Regions from separate parts of the Paraburkholderia sp. BR13444 genome, predicted to be linked through region 1. Evidence: riboswitches for the same ligand, from Rfam matches in the RefSeq annotation. Region 1 holds a riboswitch; the other holds the start of a gene.
What was found. A riboswitch is a leader RNA that binds a small molecule or an ion and turns the genes downstream of it on or off. The one in region 1 is predicted to bind glycine.
Positions count from the first base shown of each region.

Region 2: it holds a riboswitch for glycine, as region 1 does, so the genes downstream of both, AB3X95_RS38315 (D-amino acid dehydrogenase) here and gcvT (glycine cleavage system aminomethyltransferase GcvT) in region 1, are expected to answer to the same signal.

Region 1 is NZ_JBFPKM010000010.1:22,030-38,249, reverse strand. Features, by position in the region: gene AB3X95_RS25935 (hypothetical protein) at 1-25, shown strand, start outside; gene AB3X95_RS25930 (hypothetical protein) at 133-303, opposite strand; gene putA (trifunctional transcriptional regulator/proline dehydrogenase/L-glutamate gamma-semialdehyde dehydrogenase) at 627-4,565, shown strand; gene AB3X95_RS25920 (branched-chain amino acid ABC transporter substrate-binding protein) at 4,654-5,802, shown strand; gene AB3X95_RS25915 (thiamine pyrophosphate-binding protein) at 5,905-7,632, opposite strand; gene AB3X95_RS25910 (L-serine ammonia-lyase) at 7,871-9,259, opposite strand; gene AB3X95_RS25905 (alginate lyase family protein) at 9,288-10,418, opposite strand; gene gcvP (aminomethyl-transferring glycine dehydrogenase) at 10,543-13,479, opposite strand; gene gcvH (glycine cleavage system protein GcvH) at 13,562-13,942, opposite strand; gene gcvT (glycine cleavage system aminomethyltransferase GcvT) at 14,004-15,122, opposite strand; glycine riboswitch at 15,203-15,363, opposite strand; glycine riboswitch at 15,384-15,486, opposite strand; gene AB3X95_RS25885 (hypothetical protein) at 15,536-15,886, opposite strand; gene AB3X95_RS25880 (oxidoreductase) at 16,102-16,220, opposite strand, start outside.
Region 2 is NZ_JBFPKM010000029.1:8,948-25,167, reverse strand. Features, by position in the region: gene AB3X95_RS38325 (porin) at 1-1,091, shown strand, start outside; gene AB3X95_RS38320 (GMC family oxidoreductase) at 1,365-3,023, shown strand; glycine riboswitch at 3,106-3,197, shown strand; gene AB3X95_RS38315 (D-amino acid dehydrogenase) at 3,334-4,584, shown strand; gene AB3X95_RS38310 (hypothetical protein) at 4,753-5,136, shown strand; gene AB3X95_RS38305 (NAD(P)/FAD-dependent oxidoreductase) at 5,362-6,636, opposite strand; gene AB3X95_RS38300 (hypothetical protein) at 6,827-7,060, opposite strand; gene AB3X95_RS38295 (APC family permease) at 7,523-9,070, shown strand; gene AB3X95_RS38290 (IclR family transcriptional regulator) at 9,211-9,939, shown strand; partial or broken gene AB3X95_RS38285 (lecithin retinol acyltransferase family protein) at 10,446-10,845, shown strand; gene AB3X95_RS38280 (OpgC domain-containing protein) at 10,920-12,101, shown strand; partial or broken gene AB3X95_RS38275 (transposase) at 12,814-13,214, shown strand; gene AB3X95_RS38270 (GntR family transcriptional regulator) at 13,440-14,147, opposite strand; gene AB3X95_RS38265 (proline racemase family protein) at 14,220-15,251, opposite strand; gene AB3X95_RS38260 (aldehyde dehydrogenase family protein) at 15,264-16,220, opposite strand, start outside.

The sequences.
Region 1 (16,220 bases):
TGCGCCGTCGCTCGGGCCGCGCTGACCCGTAAGCGACCTTCAGGCGCCAAGCTCCGCGCACCAATCCAACTGCAAGTTCGCACACCCGCGCGCGTCCGGCTTCATGAGCCGTCGCGCGGGCTCCCCCCGATCTCAGTCGTTCAGCGCGTTTCGCGTATCGCCCGCCGATCCACGCGAGGCCGCGCTTGCCTGTTTGCGCTCGTCTTCGCGCGGATTCGAGCTTCTGGTCGCGCCTCGAATGAAAAACACCGCACAGGCCGCGCACATCACCCAGATGCCCAGTATTACCAGCCACTTTTCCATCACACCAACCCTCGGGAACCCCGTTTATCTATTCTGCGTGCCCTGAAACCGACGTTTCCGGCCGTCCATCGTCGTGCTTCTGTATATCGGCGCGCGAAGCCGTTTGATAAGGCTTATTTCAAAAAGAATCACGCCAGGGAAAGTACCGATCGAAAACACCACGGTCCGACTCGCGCTCACCGCCCGGAAAGCCCCGTCCCACAAGGCTCGCGGCATGGTGCAACCAACCTGTCGAATTGGTTGCACCTTTTTATTTGTAGGCGTACGATTCGCCCAACTTTTAGTCTTTCGCCAGGCTCACGCCCGGTATCAAAGAAGGAAACATGGCTAGCACCACCCTTGGCGTCAAGGTCGACGACCTCCTGCGTTCCCGGCTCAAAGATGCCGCCACCCGCCTCGAGCGCACCCCCCACTGGTTGATCAAGCAGGCGATTTTCGCCTACCTCGAAAAGATCGAGCACGGCCAGTTGCCGGCCGAACTGTCGGGCGCAACCGGCACGGCCGATCTCGCCGACGGCGCGGCGGTCGAGAACGAGGAAGATGGCGCGTCGCATCCGTTCCTCGATTTCGCGCAGAACGTACAGCCGCAGTCGGTGCTGCGCGCGGCGATCACCGCCGCGTATCGCCGCCCTGAACCCGAATGCGTGCCGTTCCTGCTCGGCCAGGCGCGTCTGCCGGCCAACCTCGCGGGCGACGTGCAGGCGATGGCCGGCAAGCTCGTCGAAACGCTGCGCACGAAGAGCAAGGGCGGGGGCGTCGAAGGGCTGATTCACGAATTTTCGCTGTCGAGCCAGGAAGGCGTTGCGCTGATGTGCCTCGCCGAGGCGCTGCTGCGCATTCCCGACCGCGCGACCCGCGACGCGCTGATCCGCGACAAGATCAGCAAGGGCGACTGGAAATCGCACGTCGGCCAGGCGCCGTCGCTGTTCGTCAACGCGGCGACCTGGGGGCTGATGATCACCGGCAAGCTGGTGACGACCAATAGCGAGACGAGCCTGTCGTCGGCGCTTACGCGGCTGATCGGCAAGGGTGGCGAGCCGCTGATCCGCAAGGGCGTCGACATGGCGATGCGCCTGATGGGCGAGCAGTTCGTCACCGGCGAGAACATTTCCGAAGCGCTCGCGAACAGCCGCAAGTACGAGGCGCGCGGTTTCCGCTATTCGTACGACATGCTCGGCGAAGCGGCCACCACCGAGGCCGACGCGCAGCGCTACTACGCCTCGTACGAACAGGCGATCCACGCGATCGGCAAGGCCGCGGGCGGCCGCGGCATCTACGAAGGCCCGGGCATTTCGATCAAGCTGTCGGCGCTGCATCCGCGCTACTCGCGCGCGCAGCAGGAACGCACGATGAGCGAGCTGCTGCCGCGCGTGCGTTCGCTCGCGATCCTTGCGCGCCGCTACGACATCGGCCTCAATATCGACGCCGAAGAAGCCGACCGCCTCGAACTGTCGCTGGATCTGCTCGAAGCGCTGTGCTTCGATCCGGAGCTGCAAGGCTGGAACGGGATCGGCTTCGTCGTGCAGGCGTATCAGAAGCGCTGCCCGTTCGTGATCGACTACATCGTCGATCTGGCACGTCGCAGCCGTCACCGCATCATGGTGCGGCTCGTGAAGGGCGCGTACTGGGATACGGAAATCAAGCGCGCGCAGGTCGATGGCCTCGAGGGCTATCCGGTCTACACGCGCAAGGTCTATACCGACGTGTCGTACCTCGCCTGCGCAAAGAAACTGCTCGGCGCGCCCGATGCCGTGTATCCGCAGTTCGCGACGCACAACGCGCACACGCTGTCGGCGATCTATCACCTCGCCGGCAACAACTACTACCCCGGCCAGTACGAGTTCCAGTGCCTGCACGGTATGGGCGAGCCGCTGTACGAAGAAGTCACCGGCCGCGACAAACTGAACCGCCCGTGCCGCGTGTACGCGCCGGTCGGCACGCATGAGACGCTGCTCGCGTACCTCGTGCGCCGGCTGCTCGAAAACGGCGCGAACACGTCGTTCGTGAATCGCATCGCCGACGAATCCGTCGCGATCAAGGACCTGGTCGCCGATCCGGTGGAGGAAGCGTCGAAGATCGCGCCGCTCGGCGCGCCGCACGCGCGCATTCCGCTGCCGCGCAATCTGTACGGCGCCGAGCGGCTCAATTCGATGGGTCTGGATCTGTCGAACGAGCATCGGCTCGCGTCGCTGTCATCGGCGCTCCTCGCGAGCGCGCATCATCCGTGGCGCGCGGCGCCGATGCTCGAAGACAACCAGATCGCCGTCGGCGCCGGGCGTGACGTGCGCAACCCGGCCGACCATCGTGATCTCGTCGGCACCGTCGTCGAAGCGACGCCGGAGCACGTGAGCGCGGCGCTCGGCCACGCGGTGGCCGCCGCGCCGATCTGGCAGGCGACGCCGGTGGAGGCGCGCGCCGATTGCCTCGCGCGTGCCGCCGATCTACTCGAAGCGCAGATGCACACGCTGATGGGACTCGTGGTGCGCGAGGCCGGCAAATCGCTCGCCAACGCGGTCGCGGAAATCCGCGAGGCGATCGACTTCCTGCGCTACTACTCGGCGCAGATCCGCGACGAGTTTTCGAACGACACGCATCGGCCGCTCGGTCCGGTGGTCTGTATCAGCCCGTGGAATTTCCCGCTGGCGATTTTCATGGGCCAGGTGGCCGCCGCGCTCGCAGCCGGCAACACGGTGCTCGCGAAGCCGGCCGAGCAGACGCCGCTGATCGCAGCTCAAGCTGTGCGGATTCTGCGCGAAGCGGGCGTGCCGGCGGGCGCGGTGCAACTGCTGCCGGGTAATGGCGAGACGGTCGGCGCCGCGCTGGTCGCCGATCCGCGCACGCGGGCGGTGATGTTCACCGGTTCGACCGAAGTCGCGCGTCTGATCAACAAGACGCTGTCCGGCCGACTCGATCCGGATGGCAAACCGATCCCGCTGATCGCCGAAACCGGCGGCCAGAACGCGATGATCGTCGACTCGTCGGCGCTCGCCGAGCAGGTCGTCGCCGACGTGCTGCAATCGTCTTTCGACTCGGCTGGTCAACGGTGTTCGGCGTTGCGCGTTCTATGTCTGCAGGACGATGTTGCGGACCGCACACTCGAAATGCTGACGGGCGCGATGCGCGAGCTCGCGCTCGGCAATCCGGACCGGCTGTCGACCGACGTCGGCCCGGTGATCGACCTCGACGCCAAGCGCGGCATCGATGCGCACATCGCGGCGATGCGCGACAAGGGCCGCAAGGTCGAGCAACTGCCGCTGCCGGAAGGCGCGACGCAAGGCACTTTCGTGCCGCCGACGCTGATCGAGCTCGACAGCATCGACGAGCTGAAGCGCGAAGTGTTCGGCCCGGTGCTGCACGTGGTGCGCTATCGCCGCAGCCAGCTCGACAAGCTGCTCGAACAGATTCGCGCGACGGGTTACGGTTTGACGCTCGGCATTCACACGCGCATCGACGAAACGATCGCGCACGTGATCAGCCGCGCACACGTGGGCAACATCTACGTGAACCGCAACGTGATCGGCGCGGTGGTCGGAGTGCAGCCGTTCGGCGGCGAAGGGCTGTCGGGTACGGGCCCGAAGGCCGGTGGCGCGCTGTATCTGCAGCGCCTGCTCGCGACCCGTCCGGCTGGTTTGCCGAAGTCGCTCGCGAAGGCGCTGGTGGTCGAAGTGCCGCAGGCGGCGCAGGCAGCAGAAAAGGGCGACAATCCGGCGGCCGCGCTGACCGCGTTGCGCGACTGGCTGATCGCCGAGCGCGAGCCGCAGCTTGCCGCGCGTTGTGACGGCTATCTGTCGCATGTGCCGGCGGGCGCAACCGCGGTACTGTCGGGGCCGACGGGCGAGCGCAATACATACACGCTGGGCCCGCGCGGCACGGTGCTGTGCATCGCATCGACGGCGAGCGGCGCACGCGTGCAGTTCGCGGCGGCGCTGGCTACGGGAAATCGTGCGTTGTTCGAAGGCGCGGCCGGTGAACAATTGGTCTCGCAATTGCCGGCGTCGCTGAAGGCGCATGCGAGCGTGAAGAAGAGCGCCGACGCACCGTTCGACGCCGTGCTGTTCGAAGGCGACAGCGACGAGCTGCTCACGCTCGTGAAAGAGGTCGCGAAGCGCGCGGGGCCGATCGTGTCGGTGCAGGGCGTCGCGGCCCGGGCGCTTGCGAGCGGCGAAGAGGACTACGCGCTCGAGCGTCTGCTGACCGAGCGCTCGGTCAGCGTGAATACCGCGGCGGCAGGCGGTAATGCGAATTTGATGACGATCGGTTGAGCGAACCTCGACGATTTCTTCAATAGAAAGGAAGCGGGCACGGCGACCCCGACACCGCTTCATCCACACCTGGTATCAAGGAGAAGCTATGCAACACAAAATGAAACAGCTGGCAGGCGCAGCTCTGGTTGCCGCTATGTCGCTGGCGGGGACGGCCAACGCTCAATCGACGGAAGACGTGAAGATCGGCTTTGCTGGTCCGATGACGGGCGCACAGGCGCACTACGGCAAGGACTTCCAGAACGGCATCACGCTCGCGGTCGAAGAGTTCAACGCGACGAAGCCGGTGATCGGCGGCAAGCCGGTTCGCATCGTGCTCGACTCGGCCGACGACCAGGCCGACCCGCGTACCGGCACGACGGTCGCGCAGAAGCTCGTGGATGACGGCATCAAGGGCATGCTCGGCCACTTCAACTCGGGCACGACGATTCCGGCCTCGCGCATCTATGCGAACGCGGGCATTCCGCAGATCGCGATGGCGACCGCGCCGGAATACACGCAGCAGGGCTTCAAAACCACCTTCCGCATGATGACGTCCGACACGCAGCAAGGCTCGGTCGCTGGCACGTTCGCGGTGAAGAACCTCGGCATGAAGAAGATCGCGATCGTCGACGATCGCACCGCTTACGGCCAGGGGCTCGCGGATCAGTTCGAGAAGGCAGCGAAGGCGGCCGGCGCGACGATCGTCGATCGTGAATACACGAACGACAAGGCCGTCGACTTCAAGTCGATCCTGACCAAGCTGAAGTCGTCGAACCCCGATCTGATCTACTACGGCGGCGCGGATTCGCAAGCGGCACCGATGGTGAAGCAGATGAAGCAGCTCGGCGTGAAGGCGCCGCTGATGGGCGGCGAAATGGTCCACACGCCGACCTTCATCAAGCTCGCCGGCGACGCGGCGAACGGCACGGTGGCATCGCTCGCCGGTCTGCCGCTCGAAGAAATGCCGGGCGGCAAGGCGTACGTCGAGAAGTACAAGGCGCGCTTCAACGAAGACGTGCAAACGTACTCGCCGTACGCGTTCGATGGCGCGATGGCGATGTTCAACGCGATGAAGAGCGCGAACTCGACCGATCCGGCCAAGTACCTGCCGGTGCTCGCGAAGACCTCGAAGCCGGCCGTCACGACGGCCAACCTCGCGTACGACGAGCGCGGCGATTTGAAGAACGGCGGTATCACGCTGTACAAGGTCGTCGATGGCAAGTGGACGACGCTGCAAAGCGTGGGCGGCAAGTAAGCTTATTTGCTGAACCCGGTTGACCATAAAAAACCCCGCTTCGGCGGGGTTTTTTGATTGACGGCGCATTCGAAGCCGCGCAGTCAGTTCAGGTGGCGATTTTCACTCCCCCCGCATTCTCCTCCCCTGCTCTCGAATCATCTCGAGCGTCGCCGCGGGCGTGCTCGCTTCCTGCGGCATGCGAATTTCGATCACGGCCGGCAGTTGCGATTCGATCGCGCGCTGCAACGCCGGCAGAAAATCCGCGGTACGTTCAACGGTCTCGCCATGCGCACCGAACGACCGCGCAAATGCCGCGAAGTCCGGATTCGTGAGACCGGTGCCATGCACGCGATGCGGATAGTGCCGCTCCTGATGCATGCGGATCGTGCCGAAGTGGCTGTTGTTGACGACGATGAACAGCACACGCAGGTCGTACTGCATCGCGGTTGCCAGTTCCTGCGCGGCCATCATGAAGCAGCCATCGCCGGCGAGCGCGACCACCGCGCGTTGCGGATACAGCGACTTTGCCGCGAGCGCCGCCGGCACGCCGTAGCCCATCGCGCCGCTCGTCGGTGCGAGCTGCGAACGGAAGTGTCGATATGAGAAATGTCGATGCAGCCACGTCGCATAATTGCCCGCGCCGTTGGTGACGATTGCGTCCTCGGGCAAGTGCGCGCGCAATTGCTCGATCACTTCCCCCATCTGCACGTCGGCGGGAGTCGGACGCGGCTTGCGCCATTCCAGATACGCGCGATGCGCTTCTTCAGCGGCACCCGCCCAGGCGAGCTTGCCGGACGTTGACGGCTTCAGTTCCGCCAGCACCGCCGTGAGTTCAGGCATGCCGGAGACAATCGGCAGATCGGCCGCATAGACGCGCCCCAGTTCTTCCGCACCCTGATGCACGTGCACCAGCGTCTGTTTCGTCTTCGGGATGTCGAGCAGCGTGTAGCCGTTGGTCGTCGCTTCGCCGAGGCGCGGACCGAGCGTGAGCAGCAGGTCCGCGTCGCGAATGCGCTGAGCGAGCGCGGGATTGACGCCGAGACCGACGTCGCCCGCATAGTTCGGATGCTCGTTGTCGAAGGTGTCCTGGAAGCGGAACGCGAGGCCGATCGGCAACTGCCAGTTTTCGATGAAGCGCCGCAGGTCCGCGCATGCGGCCGCTGTCCAGCCGCTGCCGCCGGCGATTACCATCGGCCGTTGCGCGCCTTCGAGCAACTCGCTTAGTCGCGCGATCTGCGCTGCTGAAGGCGATGCGGCCACGCGGTGATAAGCGGGCGCGCCAGGCACCGCGTCGCAGGCATCGCTCAAGACGTCTTCGGGCAGCGCCAGCACGACCGGCCCCGGCCGTCCCGAGGTGGCCGTATGAAACGCATGGCTCAGATATTCGGGGATGCGCTTAGGGTCGTCGATCTGCGCGACCCACTTCGCCATCTGACCGAACATGCGCCGGTAGTCGATCTCCTGGAACGCCTCGCGATCGAGATGTTCGCGCGCGCACTGGCCGATCAGCAGGATCATCGGCGTGGAGTCCTGAAACGCGGTGTGCACGCCGATCGACGCATGCGTCGCGCCCGGTCCGCGCGTGACCAGCGCGACACCCGGACGGCTGGTCAGCTTGCCGACCGCTTCGGCCATGTTCGCGGCCGCGGCTTCGTGACGACAGACGATCGTCTGGATGCGCTCGGTTTCGTCGTGCAGCGAATCGAGCACGGCGAGAAAGCTTTCGCCCGGAACGCAGAACACACGTTCGACGCCGTGCGTGAGCAACGCATCGACGACGAGGCGCGCGCCGGTCGTGCGTGCGGTATGGGAACCGGAATGGGCAGCGGGAGCATTCGGCAGCGACATTGCGAAGAAGCCTCCTGGCAGTGCGTGAGTGCGTTGTGATGGAGCCGCATCGGCGGAACCTGCAACAGCGGCCGATGGGTGCTTCGACAGCTTACGCCGAGCACGTGGGCGCTGTCATGGCGCAGCGCAACTGTTCGATCGGCGTGGACGCAACGCGGTCGCCCAAATGAAAACGCGGGCCACAGAGCCCGCGCTTTTCCGATGCGATCGCATGCAATTGAATGCCGCGCTCACCGACTCAACACTCGACGATATTCACCGCGAGGCCGCCGCGCGACGTTTCCTTGTACTTGGTCTTCATGTCCGCGCCGGTTTCACGCATCGTCTTGATCACCGAATCGAGCGACACATAGTGGCTGCCGTCGCCGCGCAGCGCCATGCGCGCGGCATTGACCGCCTTCACCGATGCCATCGCATTGCGCTCGATGCACGGAATCTGCACCATGCCGCCAACCGGATCGCAGGTGAGCCCGAGGTTGTGCTCCATGCCGATTTCCGCGGCGTTCTCGACCTGCTTCGGCGTGCCGCCCATCACCGCGGCCAGCGCCCCCGCGGCCATCGAGCAAGCGACGCCGACTTCGCCCTGGCAGCCCACCTCCGCGCCGGAGATCGACGCGTTCAGCTTGTACAGGATGCCGATCGCGGCGGCCGTCATCAGGAAGTCGATCACGCCCTGCTCGTTCGCGCCCGGCATGAAGCGCGTGTAGTAATGCAGCACCGCCGGAATGATGCCGGCCGCGCCGTTGGTCGGCGCCGTGACGACGCGCCCGCCCGCGGCGTTCTCTTCGTTGACGGCGATCGCGTACAGGTTGATCCAGTCGACCATCGACAGCGGGTCCTGCAACGCGCGCTCAGGGTTGCCCGTCAACGCACGATACAGCTGCGGCGCGCGCCGCTTCACCTGGAAGGGGCCGGGCAAGTGACCATCGGCGTCGGGATTGTTGATGCCGCACCCGCGCGCGACGCATGATTGCATCACGTCCCAGATCTTCAGCAGACCCGCGCGCGTTTCTTCCTCGCTATGCCAGACACGTTCGTTTTCCCACATCAGCTGCGCGATGCTCTTGCCGCTCGACGCGCACAGCGCGAGCAACTCGTTGGCGGTGCGAAACGAGTGCGGAAGCTGATCGACGGCGCTCAACACCTTCGTGTTCGGTGCGCCAGCCGTCACGACGAAGCCGCCGCCGACCGACAGATAGGTCGACTCGCGCAGCGTCGCGCCTTGCGCATCGAACGCGAACAGCTTCAGGCCGTTCGGATGCTCGGGCAACGCCTGGCGATAAAACGCGATCTGCTCCTTCTGCACGAAAGGCACCTCGTGCGTGCCGAGCAGCGCGAGTTTGCGCAATGTGCGCACCGCTTCCAGCCGTTGCGCGATCGTGTCGGGATTCACGGTGTCGGGCGCATCGCCCATCAGGCCTAGCATCACGCCGCGATCGGTGCCGTGCCCCTTGCCGGTCGCGCCGAGCGAGCCGTACAGCTCCGCTTTCACCGCTGCGGTGGCATCGAGCAGCCCATCGCGCTCGAGTCCCTGGACGAACATCAGCGCCGCGCGCATCGGCCCGACCGTATGCGAGCTCGACGGACCAATGCCGATTTTGAAGAGATCGAAAACGCTGACTGCCATGTACTGCTCCCTGCCTATAGATAAGAGTTTAGCGCGCCGCCAGCGGCAAGCACACGGCGAGCCACGCGGGCGGCGTCGGTGCGAGCTGCAGCGCGACTGGCGTAAAGCGTCCATCGAGACGCGCCGCCAGGTGAAACAGTTCCGCCGCGTTCTTCGGATCCCACCGACCCGAATAGCCGGGCAAGCCGGCCTCGCGACGTTTTGCATCGAACGCGACGTCCGAATGCACGAATTCCTCATGCGTCTGGGTGCCCATCGCAAACGGCACGAGCCAGTTCAGCGCGGCGAGCAGCGTCGCGCCGTTCGCGCCCTTCTCCTGCAGCCAGTTGCGGTTGTGGCGGCGCGCGGCAAGCGCGGCCGTCACCAGCGGTTGCAGATCGTAGGTGACGTAGTGCAGCGCATCGCGCTCGCCGAAGTCGATCGTCGAGCCGTCCGACGCGATGTTGTCGCCGATATGCTCGACGAACAGCCGTTGCGCGGCATTGATCATCTTGCGATTGTCGAGCGTGAACGCGGCCATCGAGATCAGCTTGATACGGTGGCTTTGCCAATTGTTACGGAACGTGCCGGTGAGCGGCCGCGGCTGCGCGTCGATCTGTGCGATATAGCCGTTGGAGAACTTCGTTAGAAACGCCATTGCCGCATTGCGCGTTTTGACGGGCAGCGCGCTCGCTGTCATGTCGTAGGCGAGGATCAGCCCTTCGAAACCCGTTTCGTCGATCGGATTGAAGCTCGGCTGATAGGTCGTGACCCATGTATACAGCAGACGATCGACGAGCTTCAGGAAGCGGTCGTCGCTGGTCGCGCGCCACGCGAGCGCGGCATCGCGCAGCAGGTCGAGATCCTTCTGCGCTTCGACGCTCTGATCGTAGATGCCCTCGTGCGGCAGCGTGCCTTCGGTGTGCAGTTTCGCGAGCGCATGGGGCTGCTCGTTCAGATGCGCCTGCACGTTGGCGACGAGCGCCTTGACGCCGGGATCGGCATTGGTGCGCTCGCTCGTTTGCAGCGCCGGCGCCGCGCAGAAATTCATCGCGGCCTGCGCCTCGCGCAGCGGCAGCAGCACGGCCGCAGCGGCCAGCAGCACAGCGTAAGCGGGTCGCCACGGACGGAGACCCGCCGCCTCGTCCCGGCTTTGCATCAATCGCACCTTTCGCGCCATGCGAAACTCCTCGTTAGGCTGATTCGGTGTGTGATGTTAGCCGGTTGCGGCTTTCAACAACAGGATCGCGCGCGGACGCTGACGGACCTTCGCAGCGCCGCGCGTGACTTCCCTTGACTCGCTCTTACTCGTAATCGGCGATCGGCACGCACGAGCAGAACAGGTTGCGGTCGCCGTACACGTTGTCCGCACGACCGACCGGCGGCCAGTACTTGTTCGCGATCAGCGTCTTCAGCGGATACGCAGCGGTCTCGCGCGCATACGCATGCTTCCAGTCGTCGGCGATCACGACCGCCGCGGTGTGCGGCGCGTGCTTCAGCGGATTGTCCTCGCGGTCCGAGCGGCCTTCCTCGACCGCGCGGATTTCCTCGCGGATCGCGATCATCGCCTCGATGAAGCGATCGAGCTCTTCTTTCGACTCCGATTCGGTCGGCTCTACCATCAGCGTGCCCGGCACCGGGAAGCTCATCGTCGGCGCGTGGAAGCCGTAGTCGGCGAGGCGCTTGGCGACGTCGTCGACGGTGATGCCGCTCGTGTCCTTGATCGGACGCAGATCGAGAATGCACTCGTGCGCGACGAGACCGCCGGGGCCCGAGTACAGCACAGGATAGTGCGGCGCGAGCTTGTTCGCGACGTAGTTCGCGTTGAGGATTGCGGTTTCGGTCGCGGCCGTCAGGTTCTTCGCGCCCATCATCGCGATGTACATCCACGAGATCGGCAGGATCGACGCCGAGCCGTACGGCGCGCCCGACACCGCGCCGATGCCGTTCTCCGCGCGCTGATAGCCCGACGAAGTCTGGTTCGGCAGAAACTGCGCGAGGTGCGCGCCGACCGCGACCGGACCGACGCCCGGTCCGCCGCCGCCGTGCGGAATGCAGAAGGTCTTGTGCAGGTTCAGGTGCGAGACGTCGCCGCCGAACTGGCCCGGCGCGCACAGGCCGACCATCGCGTTCATGTTCGCGCCGTCCACGTACACCTGGCCGCCGTGCGCATGCACGATCTCGCAGATTTCGCGGACGTTCTGCTCGAACACGCCGTGCGTCGACGGGTACGTGATCATGATCGCAGCGAGCTTATCGGCGTGCTGCGCGGCCTTCTTCTTCAGATCTTCGATATCGACGTTGCCCTGCGCGTCGCATGCGACGACCACGACCTGCATGCCGGCCATCTGCGCCGACGCCGGGTTCGTGCCGTGTGCCGAAGCGGGAATCAGACAGACGTTGCGATGCGCTTCGCCGCGCGACGCGTGATATGCGTGGATGATCAAGAGACCCGCGTACTCGCCCTGCGAGCCCGCGTTCGGTTGCAGCGACACGGCCGCATAGCCGGTTGCGGCGACCAGCATCTCTTCGAGCTGATCGATCATCTCGCGGTAGCCGACGGTCTGTTCGGCCGGTGCGAACGGATGGATCTGGCCGAACTCGGGCCACGTGACCGGCAGCATTTCCGAGGTCGCGTTCAGCTTCATCGTGCACGAGCCGAGCGGGATCATCGAGCGATCGAGCGCGAGGTCCTTGTCCGACAGGCTGCGCAGATAGCGCAGCATTTCCGTCTCCGAATGATGACGGTTGAACACATGATGCGTGAGGTACGCGCTCGTACGTTCGAGCGCGGCCGGCACCGACGCGATGTTCGATGCGCTCAGCGCGGCGTCGAGCGCGTCGACTTGCGGCACGTCGCTCGCGAAGGCCGCTTGCGCGAACACCGCGAGCAGGTCGGCCAGATCGTGGCGCGTGGTGGTTTCGTCGATCGACAGACCGACTTGCGTCGCGCTCACGCGGCGCAGGTTGATGCGCTTGCCCGTGGCAGCGTCAAGCAGCGCTTGAGTGCGTGCGCCGGTGTCGAACGTAAGCGTGTCGAAGAACGTTTCGTTGACGAGCTTATAGCCGAGCTGCTTCGCGCCTGCGGCGAGCAGCGCGGCGACGCGGTTCACGCGCAGCGCGATCGTCTTCAGACCGCGCGGGCCGTGATAGACCGCATACATGCTGGCCATGATCGCGAGCAGCGCCTGCGCGGTACACACGTTCGAGGTCGCCTTCTCGCGGCGGATGTGCTGCTCGCGCGTTTGCAGCGCGAGACGCAGCGCGGGGTTGCCTTGCGCGTCGACGGTCACGCCGACCAGACGTCCCGGCATCTGCCGCTTGAATTCGTCGCGCACCGCGAGGTACGCGGCATGCGGGCCGCCGAAGCCAACCGGCACGCCGAAACGCTGGGTATTGCCGACCGCGACGTCCGCGCCCCATTCGCCCGGCGGCGTCAGCACCGTCAACGCCAGCAGGTCGGCGGCGACGACCACATGGCCGCCCGCCGCGTGGATCGCTTCGGTCAGCGCGCGGTAGTCGCGCACGTCGCCGTTCACGCCCGGATATTGCAGCAGCACGCCGAATGCGTTGGCGTCGGCGGCTTCAGCGGCCGGGCCGACCTTCACTTCGATGCCGACCGGCGTCGCGCGCGTCTTCACGACTTCGATGGTTTGCGGCAGCACGTCGTCGGCGACGAAGAACACGTTCGACTTCGGTTTGCCGACGCGTTGCAGCAGCGTCATCGCTTCGGCTGCCGCGGTCGCTTCGTCGAGCAGCGAAGCGTTCGAGATCGCGAGGCCGGTCAGGTCGGTGACCATCTGCTGGAAGTTCAGCAGCGCTTCCAGACGGCCTTGGGAAATTTCAGGCTGATACGGCGTGTACGCGGTGTACCACGCCGGATTTTCCAGCACGTTGCGCAGGATCACCGTCGGCGTATGGGCGTTGTAATAGCCTTGGCCGATGTAGGAGCGGAACACCTGGTTCTTGTCCGCGAGCTCGCGCAAGGCGGCGAGCGCTTCGGCCTCGCTCTTCGGTTGCGCGAAGGGGCCGAGCGGCAGCGCTTCGGTGCGGCGGATCGTCTTCGGGATGACGGCGTCGATCAATGCCGCGCGCGATGCGAAGCCGAGTGCTTCGAGCATCGCTTGCTGGTCGGCCGCATCCGGGCCGATATGCCGTTCGGCGAAGGCGTCGTGCACTTCGAGCGCGGCGAGCGAGAGAGGAGTGCGGTTCATCGGACGATCCGGGTGTTCGAGCTTCATGGGTGTTCCTGGCGGCGCGGCGCGCGCCGTTGTGCAAGCGCCGCGCCTGACGGTTAAAACGAAAAGTGAATCAGGCAGTAACTCAGGCGCCGATCGACTTCGCGTACGCGTCGGCGTCGAGCAGACGCTCGAGCGACGCGTCGGCGGCCGGCTTGATCTTGAACAGCCAGCTGTCATACGGCGTGCTGTTGACGGTGTCCGGCGAGTCGCCGACGGCCGTGTTCGCTTCGATGACTTCGCCCGAAACCGGCGCGTAGATATCGGAAGCGGCCTTCACCGATTCGATCACGGCGACGGTGTCGCCGGCGGTCACGGACTTGCCGAGTTCCTGGACTTCGAAGAAGACGATGTCGCCGAGCGCTTCCTGCGCGTGGTCGGTGATGCCGACCGTCAGCGTGCCGTCCGCTTCGGTGCGGACCCATTCGTGCGATTCGGTGTATTTCAGATCGGCCGGGATGCTCATCGGATGCTCCTGAACGGTATGTTCGGTAGTGGTTTGAATGTTGGGGGCGTGCGCCGGCCGCTTAGACCGCCAGCACCTTGCCGTTGCGCACGAACGGCAGTTTTACCACGCTTGCGGGGCAGGCTTTGTCGCGAATCTGGACATGCACCGTGTCGCCCGGCTGCACGCCTTTCGGCACGCGCGCGAAGGCGATCGATTCCTGTATGGTCGGCGAGAACGTGCCGCTGGTGATTTCGCCGTCGCCGTGCGGCGTGACGACTTTCTGATGCGCGCGCAGCACGCCGGCAGCCTTGCCGTTGTCCTTCAGCAGGATCAGGCCGACGAACGCGGCGCGCGAGCCGTCGGCTTCGAGGCTGCTCTTGCCGATGAAGTCGCGCGGTGAGGTGAGGTCGACGGTCCATGCGAGGCCGGCGTCGAGCGGCGAGACATTGTCGTCCATGTCCTGGCCGTAAAGATTCATGCCGGCTTCGAGGCGCAGCGTGTCGCGTGCGCCGAGACCGGCCGGGCGCACGCCGTGGGCGGCGAGCGCGTTCCACAGCGCTTCGACATGCGCAGCGGGCACGATGATCTCGAAACCGTCTTCGCCGGTGTAGCCGGTGCGCGCGACGGTCAGCTCGCCGAACGGCGTGCCGTCGATGCGCGCGGCGTTGAACGGCTTCAGCGCTTCGGTCGCGGCGCGCGCGGCCGGCACGGTTTGCCACGCTTTTTCGCGCGCGTTCGGGCCTTGCACGGCGACGATCGCCAGATCGCGGCGCGGCGTGATGGTGAGGCCGAAGCCGCCTTCGGCGTTGAGCTGGCCGAACCAGGCGATGTCTTTGTCGGCGGTGCCGGCGTTGACGACCACGCGGAACTGGTCTTCGCCGAAGTAATAGACGATCAGGTCGTCGATCACGCCGCCGTTCGGATTCAGCATGCAGGAGTAGAGCGCGCGGCCCGGCGTCTGCAGCTTCGCGACATTGTTCGCGAGCGCGTATTCGAAGAACGCGCGGACGCGCTCGCCGGTGAAGTCGACCACGCACATGTGGGACACGTCGAACATGCCGGCGTCGGTGCGCACCGCGCGATGTTCCTCGATCTGCGAGCCGTAGTTGACGGGCATGTCCCAGCCGCCGAAGTCGACCATGCGTGCATTGAGCGCACGGTGAGCGGCGTGGAGCGGGGTGTGTTTGAGTTCGGTCATGGGGCCTCGGGCGTCTCGCGGAACAAAAAAGGCCATGCGGCGCACTGCCTCGCGGCCTTGTGCCTGCGAGCGTGGTTCTGCATGACCCCTCTGTCCTCGATACCTGAGAGATTGCGCCGCCGCGACTGGCTCAATGAGCTCGATTCGTCACGGGGAAACGCGCGCCCCTTCGGTGGGCAGCTTGCCTGCGGTGCACGACGTGCGACGCGGATGGCTACTGCCGCTCTCCAGAGTGCGAAAAAACCGCCGAAAGACGGGTTTTTCGACGCGGTCGGTCCTTTTGCCTGAGAGTTTGCGGGTGTGCCCCTTCGGCGGCGCGGCCTGCGATTTTTCGCTTGCCAGCACGCTCTCCCGACGCGTGCGGCGAATGTACGCGACGGGCCGGGGCTTGTCAAATAAAGGGCCGGGAGCGCTCACTCGCCGATCGCATGAGCCGCATTGTCCAGTTCCTGGTTCAGCACGCGCTGTTCTTCCGCGGACAAACCGCCACGGTGTTGCGAGGCCATGTCACGCGCTTCCTGACGGATCGTCTCGAGGCGGTGATGCAGCGCGGCGCCTTGCGGCGGTGGGTAATAGCCCTGATTCACCCGAGTGTCGATACGGCGCGCGAGATTGTCGATGCGGCCCTCGACCTGATGCAGGCGCTGGTCCGCGATCTGCTGCGGAGTGGGGCTCGGGTGCGGGGCCGGCGGCGGCGTTACCACGCAGGCGGCGACGGAGCCGAGCAGTGCGCATGCAACAAGGGCACGGATGATTCGAGACATGGATTCTCCAGGAGTCGTTGTCGTATCGATTGCTACCTCGCTAGCAACGGATGACGAGGAACGCCCGCTGACTCGGCAGCGGGCGAATTTGTAACGTTATGTTCCTTTCTGGAACGTCAGGAAAGGCCCGCGCCGACGGCCTTTGCGGCGCGGAAGGTCATCCTGTTTTCGGTACACAGACCGCGCGAGCACGGTGCCACGCGCAGCGGCAAGGCTCAGCGAATGCGCTCGAACGGCAGCCGCACGCCTTGCTCGGAGCTGCGCGCGGCCAGTTCGATGATCGTCATTACGTCGACCGCGTCGCGCGTGCTGACCGGAAATGCGACGCCGTTCT
Region 2 (16,220 bases), on a different contig from region 1:
GAAGTTCCGCTCATGCACAGAGCAGCGTCACCTTATACGGTGTCCTCGACACAGGTATCAATTTCACATCGAATGCGGGCGGCCACCATGCGTGGGCAATGGTCAGCGGCGATGTGTCGGAGACGCGCTTTGGTCTGAAGGGAACCGAAGACCTGGGTGGCGGGCTGAGTGCTATTTTCACTCTGGAAAATGGCACGAATTTGAACAACGGCCAATTGAATGAGGGCGGCCGCCTTTTCGGGCGTCAAGCCTTTGTCGGTTTGAACTCGGCGAGCTATGGCACATTTACGATGGGGCGGCAGTACGACGCAACCGTTGACATGTGGAGTTCGTTTACGGGGGCAGGCAACGCTATCGGCGACCTTGCCGCTCACCCATTCGATAACGACAACGCCGACTACGACTATCGCTTGAACAATTCGGTCAAGTACCTCAGTCCAACGATTGCGGGCTTCCAGTTCGAAGGCGTGTACGGCTTCAGCAACTCGACGAACTTTGCTGACAACCGGGCATACAGCGCAGGGGTCACCTACGCAACGGGGCCGTTCTCCGCCGCGGTGGCATACATACGCCAGAATGGCAGCAACCTCACCACCACAGGTGCGGTAGCAGGCGACGGCGTCTTTACCGGTTCGCATCAGCAGAACATCGACGCCGGCGTCAAGTGGACGTTTAGCGACGGGTCGAACGTCGCGCTGGCTTACTCGCACGTCGACGTCTACAACCCGACGGCCAACGGGTACGCGCCGAACATCGGCACGCAGACATGGACCTCCTGGAAATTCGATAACGTGGAGGTCAACGGGACATATTTCTTGAACCCCGCGTTGTTCCTCGCCGGCGCGTATACCTATACGCACGGGAATCTGAACGACACAGGCGGCGGCTCGAGTCAGAACTGGCATCAGGTGTCGCTGATGCTGAACTATTTGCTCAGCAAGCGGACGTCCGTGTATGTGCAGGGTGCTTATCAGCACACGAACGGAAAAACCGGTACAGACCTGGACTCGGCGCATATCATCGGCTCATCAGACCTCTCTTCCACAGGCAATCAGATGGTCTATCGCGTAGCCTTGATGCATACGTTCTGACGAGTCTCAATGCATTGTGAGACGGGGCAAAGGCTCCGTCTCAATGCTGCTGCGGCGAAGTCGCAAAATTGAGACAAACGCATGAGTTCCGAGAAGTGATGCCAGCTGCACCCATAGAATCAAAGACTTGCAGGGAGACGCGCCGCTTGGCACGATGCTTGTATGTATAAAGTAGAAGACAGTGTAGCGCTCCCAGCAGCGCTTACGGAGTGCGCGGAGACGACTGCCAGCGCTAATGCACGAGGCGGCCGATGCTTTTCTTAGGAGGGTTTTGTGGTTGATTACATTGTTGTCGGAGGCGGCCCAGCTGGTTGCGCAACCGCCGGTCGCTTGACCGAGGATTCGAATGTCTCCGTCCTGTTGTTTGAGCAGGGGCCGCGCGACGTCAATCCCTACATTCACATGCCGGCAACGTATTTCAAGACAGCCAAGGGCAATCTGCTGACCCGTTACCGCCTGCAGCCGCAGCGACAACAGAACATGGTCACACCAGAGATGGTGCAAGGCCGCGTGCTTGGCGGTGGAAGCTCCGTCAACGCGATGGTCTACATGCGCGGATGCCCGGAAGACTACGACGGCTGGGCTTCGATGGGCCTCGATGGCTGGAGCTATGCCGATGTTTTGCCTTATTTCCGAAAGGCAGAGGACAACGAGCGCTTCGCCGGCCCAGAGCATGGTACGGGCGGCCCGCTGGGAGTTTCTGACCAGCGCTACACCCACTATCTGACCAAAGCCTGGTTGCGAGCGTGTCAGGAAATGGGCATCAACTACAACCAGGACTTTAACTCCGGAAAGCAGGCGGGTTGCGGTCTCTACCAGACGATGACGCGGGATGGAAAGCGATGCAGCGCCGCGGTCGCGTATCTCAATCCGGCGCGCAACCGGAAGAACCTGACCATCAAGACCGATTCCCGCGTGGTGCGCATCGTCGTCGAGAACGGACGGGCGGTTGGCGTGGAGCACGTCGAAAATGGTCAACGGAAGATTGTCCGCGCGGAGCGCGAAGTCATCATCTCCGCTGGCGCAATCGGCTCCCCCCATCTGTTGATGCTTTCCGGCATCGGTCCGGCTGAACAACTTCGCAAGGCCGGCGTGTCGGTGGTACATGACCTCCCGGGCGTGGGCGAGAACTTCCAGGACCACATGGATATGTTCCTCATTTACGACCTGACCGGTGAGCACAGTTACGACCGCTACAAGAAATTCCGCAACCAGGTCAGCGCGGGTCTCGAATACGCGCTGTTCCGTAGCGGCCCGGTGAGTTCCAACATCTGCGAAGGCGGACTCGTCTGGTACGGCGCCGAGGATGACCCTCTTCCTAATCTGCAGTATCACTTTCTGCCGGGCGCTGGCGTCGAAGAAGGTGCAGACGAGACACCGAGCGGCAACGGTCTGACGCTGAACGTGTACCAGACACGTCCGCGCTCACGCGGCACGATACGCATCGCCAGCGCCGACCCTGCAGTGCCGCCTCTCGTCGACCCGAACTACCTGTCGGACCCGTACGATGCCGAAGTGCTGGCGGAAGGCGTCCGGATTGGTCAGGAGACGCTTGCACAGAAAGCCATGAGCAAGTACGTGAGGGCACCGTATCGTCCTGGCGGTATTCTTCGCACAAAGGAAGAGCGAATCCGTTTCGTCCGCGAGACGGGGCAAGGCGCACTTCACCCGTCAGGCGCCTGCCGGATGGGCACGGACGACATGTCGGTTGTGGATACGACGTTCCGTGTTCACGGGCTGGAAGGCCTCCGTGTAACCGACACGTCGGTCTTGCCAGCACTCGTCTCGGGGAACACGACTGCTCCGACGATTATGCTCGCCGAACGACTCGCCGACTTCATCAAACGGGGCGCGACATCGGCGGTGTCGGAAACGACCGAGATGCCGAGCGTCGACCTGGAACGATTCCGACGCGCCAAGATGCCTTCCTGAATTGAAAGCCGAAGGCGAAAAACCGTGACGCTCGGACCGGATGCGTTCAGGGGTTTCGCCTGCGGTGCAGCACTGATATCTCATTGCGAACACGGGAGAGACCGCTGATTCAACAGCGGCGCCGACGGAGCAACCGCCCCGGAAACTCTCAGGCCAAAGGACCGTGTCGCATCAACATCTGGAGAGCGGCGCATCAGGCGCCCACCGAAGGAGATTCTCTGGTTGAAACCCCGGAGAAGGAAACTCTCAGGTACATGGACAGATGGGGCATGCGGATTACGCCGCATTAGCTTTGACTGGACGTGTGCAAATGAAAAAAGTTGCAGTTATCGGCGCCGGCATCACCGGGGTGACCACCGCTTACGCACTCGCGAAACGCGGTCTCGACGTGACCGTGTACGAAAAGAATCGCTATGCGGCCATGGAAACGTCGTTCGCGAATGGTGGGCAACTTTCGGCGAGTAACGCGGAAGTCTGGAATAGTACGGCCACCGTACTCAAAGGACTCAAATGGATGACGACAGCGGACGCTCCGCTCTTACTCAACCCTGCGCCTTCCTGGCACAAGTACTCGTGGATGGGCGAATTCTTGCGCCAGATTCCGAATTACAAGTCCAACACGGTCGATACAGTGCGCCTCGCCATCATGGCGCGCGAGCATCTGTACGCAATCGCCGAGCAGGAAGGCTTTGACTTCAACCTCGAGAAGCGGGGCATTCTGCACATTTACGCGGACCGCGCCGGTTTCGAGGCTGCGTCTGCGGTCAACGTCCTGCTGCGTGAGGGTGGCCTCGACCGCAGGTCGGTCACCCCACGGGAAATGAAGCAGATTGAGCCGACCCTCCGGGGCGAGTTCTACGGCGGCTTCTTCACACCCTCGGATTCCACCGGTGACATCCACAAATTCACGCGGGGTTTGGCCGAAGCTTGTCGTCGCAAGGGCGTCCATTTCCACTACGACACTGACATCACCTCAATCGCCCGCGAAACCGACGGCTTACGGATCCACTCGACTGCTGGTGGCGACCGCCGACGAAACGATGTGGTCGACGGGGTGGTTGTATGTGCAGGGGTTCACAGCCGCCGATTTGCAGCCATGTTCGGGGACCACGTGAACATCTATCCTGTGAAGGGATATTCGATTACGGTCAACCTCGATGACGAAAAGAGTCAACAGGCAGCCCCTTGGGTAAGCCTGCTCGATGATGCGGCCAAAATCGTGACGAGCCGATTGGGTGTCGACCGCTTCCGGGTCGCAGGCACCGCGGAGATCAACGGCTTCAACAAGGATATCCGGGCTGACCGCGTCGCGCCCCTCACCGACTGGGTACGGCGCTATTTCCCCGACTGCTCGACCGCACGCGTTATTCCATGGGCGGGGCTGCGCCCGATGATGCCCAACATGCTTCCCAAGGTTGGTCCTGGCAAACAGGACGGCGTGTTCTACAACACCGGACACGGACACCTCGGCTGGACGCTCTCGTGCGCAACAGCGGAGTTGCTGGCAGACAGCGTTGAGTCCTCCCACCTCCGCTCAGTGCGTGCGGCCGTAAGCGCCTGACCTTGCCCGACGTATCGCCACTCGCCTGACCTTGTCTTTTGACGCGGTCACGCGGGTGGCGCTCGCGTATCTGAACTCAATCCAAAGACTACGGGACCGCGTCCCGTCGAACGCCGCTCAGTCGCCAGCGGCCAGAACAGACGACGCGCAAAACGCGCGAGGTGACCTATGTATAACAAAAAAAAGGTGACGCTCAAGGCCAAAATGCTCGCGGCCGTCGCGCTTGCCGTAACAGCCGGATTCTTTGTTTGCATCGCGAGCATCAGTATCCGTGTAGGTGCCTCCCAGAAAGATGCGGCTGTTCGGTACGCACAGGAGCTTGCTCGCACCAACGCCGTTCAGGTCGCCGGGGAACTCGACGCGACGATGGATATCGCAGCCAACCTGGCTGATTCGTTGGTGGCAATGCGAACCCGGGGCATTGCTGACCGCCATGTGGCGGATGACATGCTCCGGTCGGCACTCGAATCCCACAAGTCATTCCTGGGCATCGCCGGAGCCGAATGCGTTCGATGGCAAAGACCAGATGTACGTCGGCACACCCGGGACTAATACTACCGGACGGTACCTGCCCTACTGGAATCGCGCCGCTGGCTCCATAGCGGTGGAGGCCAGTACGAACTACGACTCGCAAAATCAGGACGGCGAGTAATACCAGATTCCGAAGAAAACAGGCCACCCGCTTGACACGGAACCGTACACCGGACAAGCCGGCGGCAAGCAGGTCATGATGACGACCCTGTGACGCAGCAGTACGCGGATGAGCGCGCCCCCGAATCAGGCTTCCTGGACGGCGGGTTTGCCGAAGCGCGCTGCAGAGAATCGCCCAAGTTGGTCCCTCTGCGGCGGCCGGCCTGTCACGCAGTCCGCGATAATCTTGGCTGTGGGAGCTGAACCAGTCAGCCCAAGGTGGCCGTGTCCGAAGGCAAGCCAGAGATTTTTTCGGTCAGGTGCCTGACCCAGAACGGGCATTGAATCGGGCATGCAGGGACGGTGTCCCATCCACGTGGTCGCGCCACGCGTCGTATTCAACGATGGCAGTCCTGCCCGGGCATGGTGTTCGAGAAGGGTTGCTCGCCGCTCATTACCCGGGCGCTGAGTGCCGCCAAATTCGACTGTGCCTGCAATACGCAGACCGCTTTCCATCGGCGTGATAAAGACCTTCCTGTCAGCAAGCACGATTGTGCGCGAGAGATGCGTATCCGATTGGGGGACATGCAGGTGGTACCCGCGCTGAGTTTCCAGCGGCACTGAAAGGCCGACAGAGCGCAGTAGTACGTTCGACCACGCGCCCGACGCGAGAACCACGTGCGTGGCGCTGAACACGCGGTCGCCCGCGCGAACCACCCAGTTCAGCGCGTTCGATTCAAGCGTCGTGACGCTGGCCCGTTCAAACGCGACACCACGCAGACGGGCCGCGTCTGCGATTGCGCGCGCATAGGCGAGCGGGTCGCGAAGCCAGTGGTCGTCCGGAAGGAGGAGGCCGACAACGTAGTCTGGCGACACATCACGCTCAATTTCTCGAATCGACTTTCGGTCGAGCTTCTGCATACGCATCCCAAGCTGGGACTTTAGCGCCCAGGCAAACGCGTCTTTTGCTAGCGATACTTCTGAGGGGTAGAGATGCAACTGCCCAGTCTGGCGCATCTGCTGCGCAAAGCCGACATCGGTTGCCAGCTCTTTGTGGTCGCGTGGCGCATGGTGAAGCAGCCATTCCAGTGACTCGGCAGTTTTGTACACGCGAGCTGGCTCGGCCGACTTTACGAACTGGAACAACCATGACGCAGCGAACGGGAAATAGAGCGGTGGGACATACAGCGGCCCCTTCGGGTTGCACATCATCTTGATGGCACCCGACAGAACTCCGGGAAGGGCGAGCGGCGCAAAGGAATGATACGAAAGCGCGCCTGCGTTGCCGCCCGAACATTCACCGGCGGGCTCTCCTTTGTCCACGACCGTTACAGCCAGGTTGCGCTTTGCCAGTTCGTGCGCGATAGCGAGGCCAACGATTCCGGCGCCCACGACTATCACATCATTTTTGTTTGCATACATGAATGAGAGGGGCTATTCAACAAGAGCGGCTGCACGTGAGCAACCGGCTGATTAGATCGTTGTGTGTCTGTGCCGGATGAACCGACGGTTCTCAAACCTAGACGGGTTCGAAATCGACGTCAGTCCTACGCGCGAAGGCGAGCAATGCCCCGGCTCAACGAAGCTCCGGCATCGGGCTGGTACATGCACGTCAAGCCGCACGTTCGATGGCCAGAAAGGCCGGACGGCCGCCACGCTGCGGATAAACCTGCCAGGAGCCGTCACCGTGTCTGAAGAAAATGATGGCGTACGGACTGTCGATGCGTGACACGGTGACGCTCCTCTTCTGGTTAGTGGCGCCGCGTGAGATACGAATCGAGGTCCGCTGAGCACCGCCAAACCATTTTTCGATTTGCCCGTGAAGCGAAGTTGAGGCGGTAGTCATTGCAATCTCCTGAAGGCCGCAACCGGAAGCATTCGAGGAGGACTCGAACCTCGCGGTTGGCGTGAGGATTTCTGCAAGCTTTATGCCGATTTCGCGAGGAGATGCGGAATGGTGATGTGTGAGAGCCCTTGGGCTTCGCCGGCTAGGGGCCGGCGAGTTTCATTGAATGTCCCGTTCGAGGCTCACCGTGAGATTTCTCAGGCATGAGACGAGTCAGGCAGCGACGGGCGTCTCAAAGATGATTTCGTAAGACTCCGACAATTTGCCCCGAACTCTCGCGAAGCCCCGCGGAGCGGGCAGGCACAAGCAGAGAAGGATTTAGGGACGCATCAAAAGCAGATTGGCATGGACGTTGCAGTAGAGACGCATAAAAAAGGCGTAACGAAAACGTCTTCCCTTTCTGTGTCGCGGTCGAATTCTTTTTTGTCAGGCCGTGGCCCTACACTATCAGGAGATGCTGGAATGTCGTCAGGAGATATTGTGAGCGAGCGTCGTACAGAAGATATCCTGCGTGAAGACGCAGAGACGCTGCACCGCTTCGGCTATGCTCAGGAGTTGTCGCGGCGTATGTCCGCGTTCGGGAATTTCGCCGTTTCGTTTATGGTTATCGGCGTGTTCTTCGGCGTCTCGGTGAACATGCAACAAGGACTCGGCACGGCCGGGATGTTCGGGCTGACCGTGATGTGGCTGGTGGGCGGTGTTATTGCACTCGCGACGGCCCTTTCGCTAGGTGAAATCAGCTCGGCCATCCCCACGGCAGGCGGCCTCTATCACTGGTCATCTGTTCTCGGTGGTCGCGGCTGGGGATGGGCGACGTCGTGGATAAATCTGCTTGCCTACGTCTTCTCGATGGGCGGTACGGCCGTCGCCACGTATCTGGTCTTCAACCAGATGATTCTCAATGAGATTTTCCAGATTGATACGTCGCACTGGGGCTACTGGGAACAGTTGCTCGGCGTGTCAGTGCTGATGGTGACCTGGGCGATTTTCAACCACGTAGGCGTGAAGACGCTGTCCCGGCTCGTGGAGATTGGTGCCTACATCACCTTCGTCGGAGCGACTGCGCTGTGCGGGATGATGCTTTATAACATTCACCCCGCGAACCTCACGCACCTGTTCGACTTCGTCAACAACACGGGTGCAGCCGGCGGCGATGTCGTTCCGCGTACAACGAATCCCCTGCTCATCTGCGGATACGCTTTGCTGCTCCCGATGTGGCTGGTTACCAGTTACGACGCATCTGCGCACGTTTCCGAAGAAACTGTGGACGCTACTCGCGCCGTTCCTCGTGCGATGAAGAACTCGGTGCTGTTCTCCGTCATCCTCGGACTCGCGCTGTTTGTGATTTTTGGCCTCGCAATGCACGACCCCGCTGAGATTGCGAAGAAGGGGCCCGATGGATTCCTGAAGCTCTACCAAGAAGTTGTGGCACCGCAATGGCTAAAGCACTTCGTCGCGGCTTCCATCACGATTTCTGTGTACATGTGCGGTGCAAGCTGCATGACCGGCTTCTCGCGGGCACTGTATTCGTTTGCTCGCGACGGCGGACTCCCCAAAGGCTTTGCCAAGGTCTCGCCCAGCTTTCGTACGCCGGCCTCGGCAATCTGGTTTGGCGCGATTGCCGGGGTGGCCGTGACGCTCTATTCGTCGGCATTTGCGGCCCTGACAGCTGGCACGGCGCTCTTTTATCAGATTTGCTACGGTATGGCGATTCTCGCGGCGCTGTTCGCGAAGAATCGCAAATATGGTCCGTTCCGCCTCGGTGTCTGGTCGAAGCCATGCGGAATCGTCGCCGTTGTAGGTGGCGTCTTTATCGTCTGGGTTGGATTGCAACCGCCGACCGAAATCCTTCGTCAGTACTTCATCGGCCTCTTCGCCCTGCTCATCGTTGGCTGGTTCGGACTTGAGCGCCGCCGCTTTCGCGGGCCCCCCGTCGGAGTTGGGGCGGTCGAACAGTGCCAGCGCGAGGTTGAGTTGCAAGAGGTGGCGCTGAGTCACATGAAGTCGTAATGCAGAACGAGCGTGTGGACCACCACACGCTCTTTTTTGCTGACGAGAAACGCGCCGCGCAAAGCGAAGACCTACATGTCTGCCTTCCGAGACGCCTGTAGCGTTCCAGACTCAAAATAAGCGCCGCTCTACAAGTTCGCATGGACAAGACGTTACTCAAGGGACTGCACGTCCTTGAAGCAGTAGCAGATACGAATGGACGAGGTCGGACCGCCCGTGAGATTGCTGAGTTGACTGGCCTCTCGCTGTGCAATGTGCATCGAACCTTGCGGACCCTCGTTCACGCCGACTTCATCTCCCGCGAGGAAGCGACGGGCCGCTATTTCACTGGATTCAAGGTCCTCTCGATGGGCGGTCGCGGGATTGTTGATATCGACATACGACGCCTCGCCGCGCCACTCCTGGCTGAGCTTTCGCACCTTACTGGGGAGACTGCGTTCCTTGCGCTTCTTCAAGGAGACTCGATTTGTTGTGTCGATAGCGTTAGCGCGCGTGACCGTGTCTCTGCATCCCTGAGCATTGGGACCTCGGCGCCGGCCGACTCGACCGCGGCAGGTTTGGTCATCTTGGAGGCAAAGGCTGGCGGACCTCGAACGCCTGAAAGTCGCGACTGCTACCGACCAGGCGGCACGCCGGAAACCGCAATGTCGCCGTGGTCAGGCGCATTCGTCTGTATGGGAGGGTGGCGCCCTGCAATCGGGGAAATTGCCGCTGCCGTCTTCGACGGTCTCGGCGAGGCCAAGGCATCTGTTGGAATCTTCGCACCTGCGGACAGGATTGATGACGCTCGAGCGTCCATCGTCGCTCAGCATGTGCTGGGAATCGCCGCTGCAATATCTGAACGTTGGGGCTTCACGCAGCGTTCGTGAGGCCCAACCCCGGCTTTTCCTTGCATTTGCCTGCCTTTTGCGTACTGGAGAACAAAACTCCCTGCTTCCTCTGCGTCAGTACATGGCTGGGCGCTTGCCCCCGCCATCGCTTCTAGCGACGTCATCATCGGTTCGCTTGCCTTCGTCCATCTATGTCGCGTTTCACGGAGCCGCGCGCGCTCTGCTTTCAGTGCCGGTGAGTCACCCACGCGAATCGTCCCGCAACCACAATCTCGATAGCTGAACCAGAACAGGCTTAAGCATCTTACGCCGGCTGCCGTCCCGAAGACGGGGCATTCATCTCAGGGTAGGCCGAGATGCCGGCCCATCTCTCAATTCTGGCGTCTCACCTCTGAGATTTCTCACTGCCAGGCTCAATGCTTTCCTCAAGCAACGTAGCGAATAGCCCGACACAGCGGTGCCGGTGAGTGCAGAGATACTCAAAAGAAAGTTGGCATGCTCTCTGCAGATAGTCGAGCGGGTAACACTGAAACACGGTAATCGAAATGTGCTATTTAATGCGACAGAATTGCTGGGAAAGCGATATTCAACTGGTAGTTGGCTTGCATCCGGTCACGCGTCGCCGCGGCTACACGCATCACGGAATCTACGTGGGCGAAGGCAAGGTGGTCCACTACGCCGGTCTCTGGACGTCGCTTCGCAGGGGCCCCCGTTTGCGAGTCGTCAATCGAAGCGTTCTGGAATGGGAACGCAATCTGGATTGAACTTCCCGACGATGCGCCCTGCCGGGGCGATGAAGTGGTCCGACGTGCTTATTTGCGCATTGGCGAAAACCGCTATCGGCTCTTCACAAATAACCGCGAGCATTTTTGCACGTGGTGCTTATACGGACAGGGTCGGAGCACCCAAATTGAGCGAATTACCAAGACAACCGCGTACCAATAACGTCCGCCTTGCTTCCCAACGTAGCCGTCGGGTTTCACGGACAAACGTAGCGACACAGATTGAAAGGTGGATTAATGAGTTCGTCGGTAAAACGCTCGGTTGAGTTGGATTTTCTAAGAGGAGTCGTTCTGATAATCATTGCGCTCGACCACAATCTTAGCGGCCTTCTTCAGCACGTAATGCTGCACACCTATGCCTATTGCGATGCCGCCGAAGTTTTTGTCTTTTTTGGTGGCTATGCATCGGCTTCCGCCTATCTCAGTGTTGCGTCAAACAAGGGAGAAGCCGCGGCGCGGCTGCGCTTCCTGAAGCGCGCCTTCGAGATATACCACGCTTACCTGCTAACCGCCGTATTGATGCTTGCCTGTAGTGCGGTTCTCACGCTCATGCCGGTTCCATACATTGTTGCTGGCGCCAGTTGGCCAAGCTTCTTATTGCACCCAATGCGAACGCTGTTTGACATCGCACTCTTCCGTCAACAACCGTTTCTCTCAGCCGTTCTGCCGATGTATGTGGTCTTCGCGCTCTGTGTCCCGCTAACCGTGCCCCTGGCACGACGCTCGCAGTCGACAGCGCTTGTCATAAGTTTCGTAGTCTGGCTTGCAGCGCCATGGCTGGGGACGACAATGCCCAGTGCAAGCGGAGAAGGCTGGCCCTTCAATCCCTTTGCCTGGCAATTGATGTTCACCTTCGGTACGTTGTGCCGCCTGCGTCCGATTCCGTGCGATGTTCATATCTCGGACCGGGGCAAGCAGTTGACCAGTGCCGCCCTCGCGGTCGGACTAACGATAGCGTTGGTAAGGCTCTGTGGCGATGTGCATCCGACGCCGGGCTATATGAAGCAGAACTTGTCGAGTGTCCGCATCGTCAGCTTTCTCTCAATTGCTTGGCTCTGCGCGCAGGCGGTACGCTTAGGATGGGTTCGGGCACTCGCCGAACGTATGTCATGCGTAGTTACCGTGGGTAGGCAAGGATTGGTCTGCTTCGTAGGCGGTACGATATTATCGATATCGGCAGACGTTAGCCTTCATGTTGCAGAATTGAACACGAGGCACTGGCACACGTTCTGGCCGATGCGGCTCATCGCGGACGGTTTGGTAATCGCGACATTGTTAGCGTTAGGGAGCGTTGCTAGCCGATTTAAGCATGCACGGGCGATTGCTCTAGTTCAACAAGGCACCAACAATCTGCCGCCCGGTATGAATGCACCTGCGACCCAGTATAGCGACAACAGAGGAATAATTCCCCCGACTTGATGCGGCGGCAGATCGCGAGCCCCACATCGGTTCTGTAAGTGAAGGTTCCACTTTTCCAGTCCAGTGTAGCTCGAGGCGCTTGCCTGACGTGATCGGAAATGGGCGGCCGGCACGTCGTTGATGCGCACATTCCTGCGAATCGAAATGTGCACCACCGACGCCTGTTGGGACTGAGCGGTGGGCGGCCGTGGTGCTGGCTCTATCAAGGCGTCGATGGTCAGTTTGTTGCCCGCTGGGAAAACGCCCGCCTGCAGGTCTGCGCCGCGACGCCGGCTGCCGCCATCGCGGGACTGCGGCGCTGCGCGACGAGATGCCCGCACATTGGTGGTAACGCACTCCCCTACCCCGCTTTGGCGCCAGTTGTCAGAGCCAGCCCGATGTCCACGACCCTCGCAGCCGACTATCGGCTGTTCATCCACTGCGCGAAGGCCCGTCGCGGTTGGTGGAGCGAAGCCGGGAAACTGGCGGCCGGCGGCTATCGTTGTGCGCGCGCGGTGGCGGACCAGACACGGCGTAGCCGCGGGATAGCCTAAACAGGGTAATCACGTTGATCGACCGGCCGCGCCGGGCGGTAGTAACACCCATTAGACAGTATGACTCCGCGAGGCAGGGGCTGGCCCCTCGTGAGGAATCAGACGCGAGTTAGCATCTCTGCCAGAGCCGCACGATGTGGACTGGGCCACACCCGGCAATGCCTGAGACGGAGGCCAGCATGGAACACGATAGCATTTTGTACGTAGGTCTGGACGTTCATAAGGACTCGATCACGGTTGCCTATGCACTGGGCGCAGGTGAAGTTGAGGTGCTCGGCAAGGTCGGCGCGACGAAGGCCGATTCAATCGCCTGTGCAAGCGCCTGCAGTCCAAAGCACGCGATATACGCCTCGTCTACGAAGCCGGACCGTGCGGCGATGGGCTGTACCGCCAGCTTGTACAAAAGGGGTTCGACTGCATGGTATGCGCGCCGTCACTCATTCCGCGCAAGCCCGGTGAGCGCGTGAAGACCGATCGACGTGACGCCATCAAGCTCGTGCGATCATTGCGCGCCGGAGATCTTTCAGCCGTGTACGTGCCCACCGTCGAGGATGAGGCATTCCGCGACCCGGCGCGTGCGCCCGAAGCGCCTGTGACGAGAACATATTGACCATGAAGTTTTTGATTCAACTGCCCTTCCTTCCAAAGACGGTGGACTCTCATGTCAGCGCACAGCACCGGAATCCTTCTGCATATCGCTGCCGAGCAGCAGCACATCCCCGCTTCCCGCTCTGACGCGTACCCGGACATACCGATAGCCGATCGTCGAAAAACAACCTCAAGCGCCCTGCGCATCTCGCGCCGATTACAACAGCGCGATCGATTCCGTCATGTTCTGACGCATGTAGTCGAGGAAGCGCTTCTGGAACAACATCGTGTGCTCGTGCGCAAGCCGTTCCGCCGCCTCAGCGTCCTTGCGTGCAATCGCGCCGATCAATTCCGCGTGATCACGCCCGAGCTTCGTCGCGGTCTGTGACGTTACCGTGTAGTCGAAATGCAGATGCAGCAGCCGTTGCCCCTCGCCGAGCAGACGCTCGTAATAGCCCACGAAGTACGGATTGTTCGCGGCATGCGCGATGGCCATGTGCAATGCCTTGTTTGTTTCCGACATCGCCTGGAAGTCGCCGCTATCGACCGCCTGCATGTAGACGTCGTCGGCCTTCTGGATGCGTGCAAGGTCCGCGTCCGTGCGGTGCTGAGCGGCAAGCCGGGTTACCGCGCGCTGGATCAGGTCCAGCGCGGAGATGTACTTCGGGAATTCTTCGATTTCGAACGGTGTGACGAGTGTCGTCCGGTTGGGGAGGATGGTCACGAGACCTTCGCTGATCAGCCTGGCGAGCGCATCGCGCACGGGTGAACGCGACAGGCCGAACTGCGCGGCCAGCGACACTTCGTCCAGCGGCGCACCCGGCTTGAGCTGCAGCGTCAGGATCTGCTTTCGCAACTCTTCGTAGATGTACCGTCCGCCATGCCGGCGACCCTGTGTCTCTGTCTCGCTCGTACCTTTGCTCATCGTTTCACCGCAGTCGTCGTGGGCCCGGAAAGACGGGCGCGCGGTCAAGTTTACCATCGCGCGCATCTCCCCTCAGACCTTCGGAAAACCCGAGCCCCACGTGTCGCTGAGCATGAAACCGGCTGCCAGCGGATCGTCGGGATCGACTCCAATCTGCTGGATGCCATATATCCACGCGCGGCCGCGTACTCGCGGGAGCACCGCCGGCCTGCCTCCCACCTCGGTTTTCCCCAGCAGTTCGATGTCGAACTCGCCGCCGATCGTCGAGCGCGACTTCAGCCGGCTGCCGATGTCCGCCAGGCCGCGCGCCGCGAGCGTCGCGAGGTTGGCCGAGCTGCCCGTCCCGCACGGCGACCGGTCGACGCGTCCCGGCGGCAGCGTCGTGCAGGTCTGGTACAGCGTGTCGTTGAGCCGGTTGCGGAACATCACGTACGCGACCTCGTTGATCTGCGGATACAGCGGATGCTGGATCCGGATCTGCCGGTTGATCACGTCCTTGAACGCAACGCCAAGCTCGGCGAGTACGCGTGCGTTTTCGGGCGCGATGGTGAGCCCTGTTTGCGCCACGTCGATCAGCGCGTAATAGACCCCGCCAAAGGCGATGTCGGCCTTGACGGCCCCGAATTGCGGTGTCTCGAAAGCGAAGTCCAGTTGTTCGACGAACGCGGGCACCATATCGAGCGACACGCTCACGCAACGTCCATCCGCGCACGTTGCACGAGCGGTCACCAGACCCGCCGGCGTATCGAGCACCACAGTCGTTTCCGGCTCCTGCATCTCGACCATGCCGAGTTCGAGCAGCGCCGTGACCACGCAGATGGCGTTGCTACCGGACATCGGATGCGCCTTGTCCGCCTGCAACACGATGAAGCCGGCGTGCGCCTCGGGACGCGTCGGCGGCGGCAGCAGATTGACCGACATCTGCAGGCAGCCGCGCGGTTCGAGCACGACGAGTCTGCGCAGGCTGTCGTCGACCTCGTTGATGTAATTCATCTTGTCGAGCATGGTCGCACCGGGAATGCCGACGACGCCTCCCGTAATGACCTTGCCGATCTCGCCCTCGCAATGCACGTCGACGAGTTGCAGCGTTTTCTTCCAGCGCATGATCGCCTCGACTTACTTGATGTACCAGCCCCACGGCTTGTCACTGTTGAAACGCGTGATCTGTTTGGTCTCAAGATAATTGTTCAAGCCCCACACGCCCAGTTCGCGTCCGATGCCGCTCTGCTTGTAGCCGCCCCAGGGCGCTTCCGTGAACGTGGGCTGCGAGCAGTTGATCCACACGATGCCCGCGCGCAGCGCTCGCGCAACGCGTTCGCAGCGCGCGTCGTCGCGCGACATCACGGCTGCGGCAAGACCGAAGCGCGAGTCGTTCGCGGATTGCACTGCTTCGTCTTCGGTATCGAACGGCCGTACGCACACCACGGGTCCGAAAATCTCTTCGCGCCAGATCCAGCTGTCTTCGGGCACGTCTGCGAACACGACGGGCTCCATGAAGTAGCCCGTGTCGAGATGCGCAGGCCGCGCGCCGCCCGTCACCAGCCGCGCGCCTTCCTGCTTGCCGCGCTCGACCGCTTCGCGCACCTTGTCGTACTGCCCCTTGCTGACGATCGGTCCGAGCAGCACGCCGTCATCGAGCCCGTTGCCAATGGTGATTTTGCGCGTTTCCTCTTCGAGCCGCTCAATGAGCCGCGCGTAAATGCCACGCTGTACCAGTACGCGCGAGGTCGCCGAACACACCTCGCCCTGGTTCCAGAAAATGCCGAACATGATCCATTCGGCGGCCGCGTCGATATCGCTGTCGTCGAAGACGATGAACGGCGACTTGCCGCCCAGTTCGAGGCTGACGTTCTTGATGTCCCGCGCGGCCGCCTGCATGATCCGGCTGCCCGTCGGCACGCTGCCCGTGAACGCGAGCTTGTCGATGCCGGGATGTTCGCTGAGCGACGCGCCCGCGTCCTTGCCGAAGCCCGTGACGACGTTGAGCACACCGGGCGGCAGGTCCGCCGTCGCCGCAATCCCGGCGAGTTCGAGCGCCGTCAGCGGCGTCAACTCGGAAGGCTTCAGGACCAT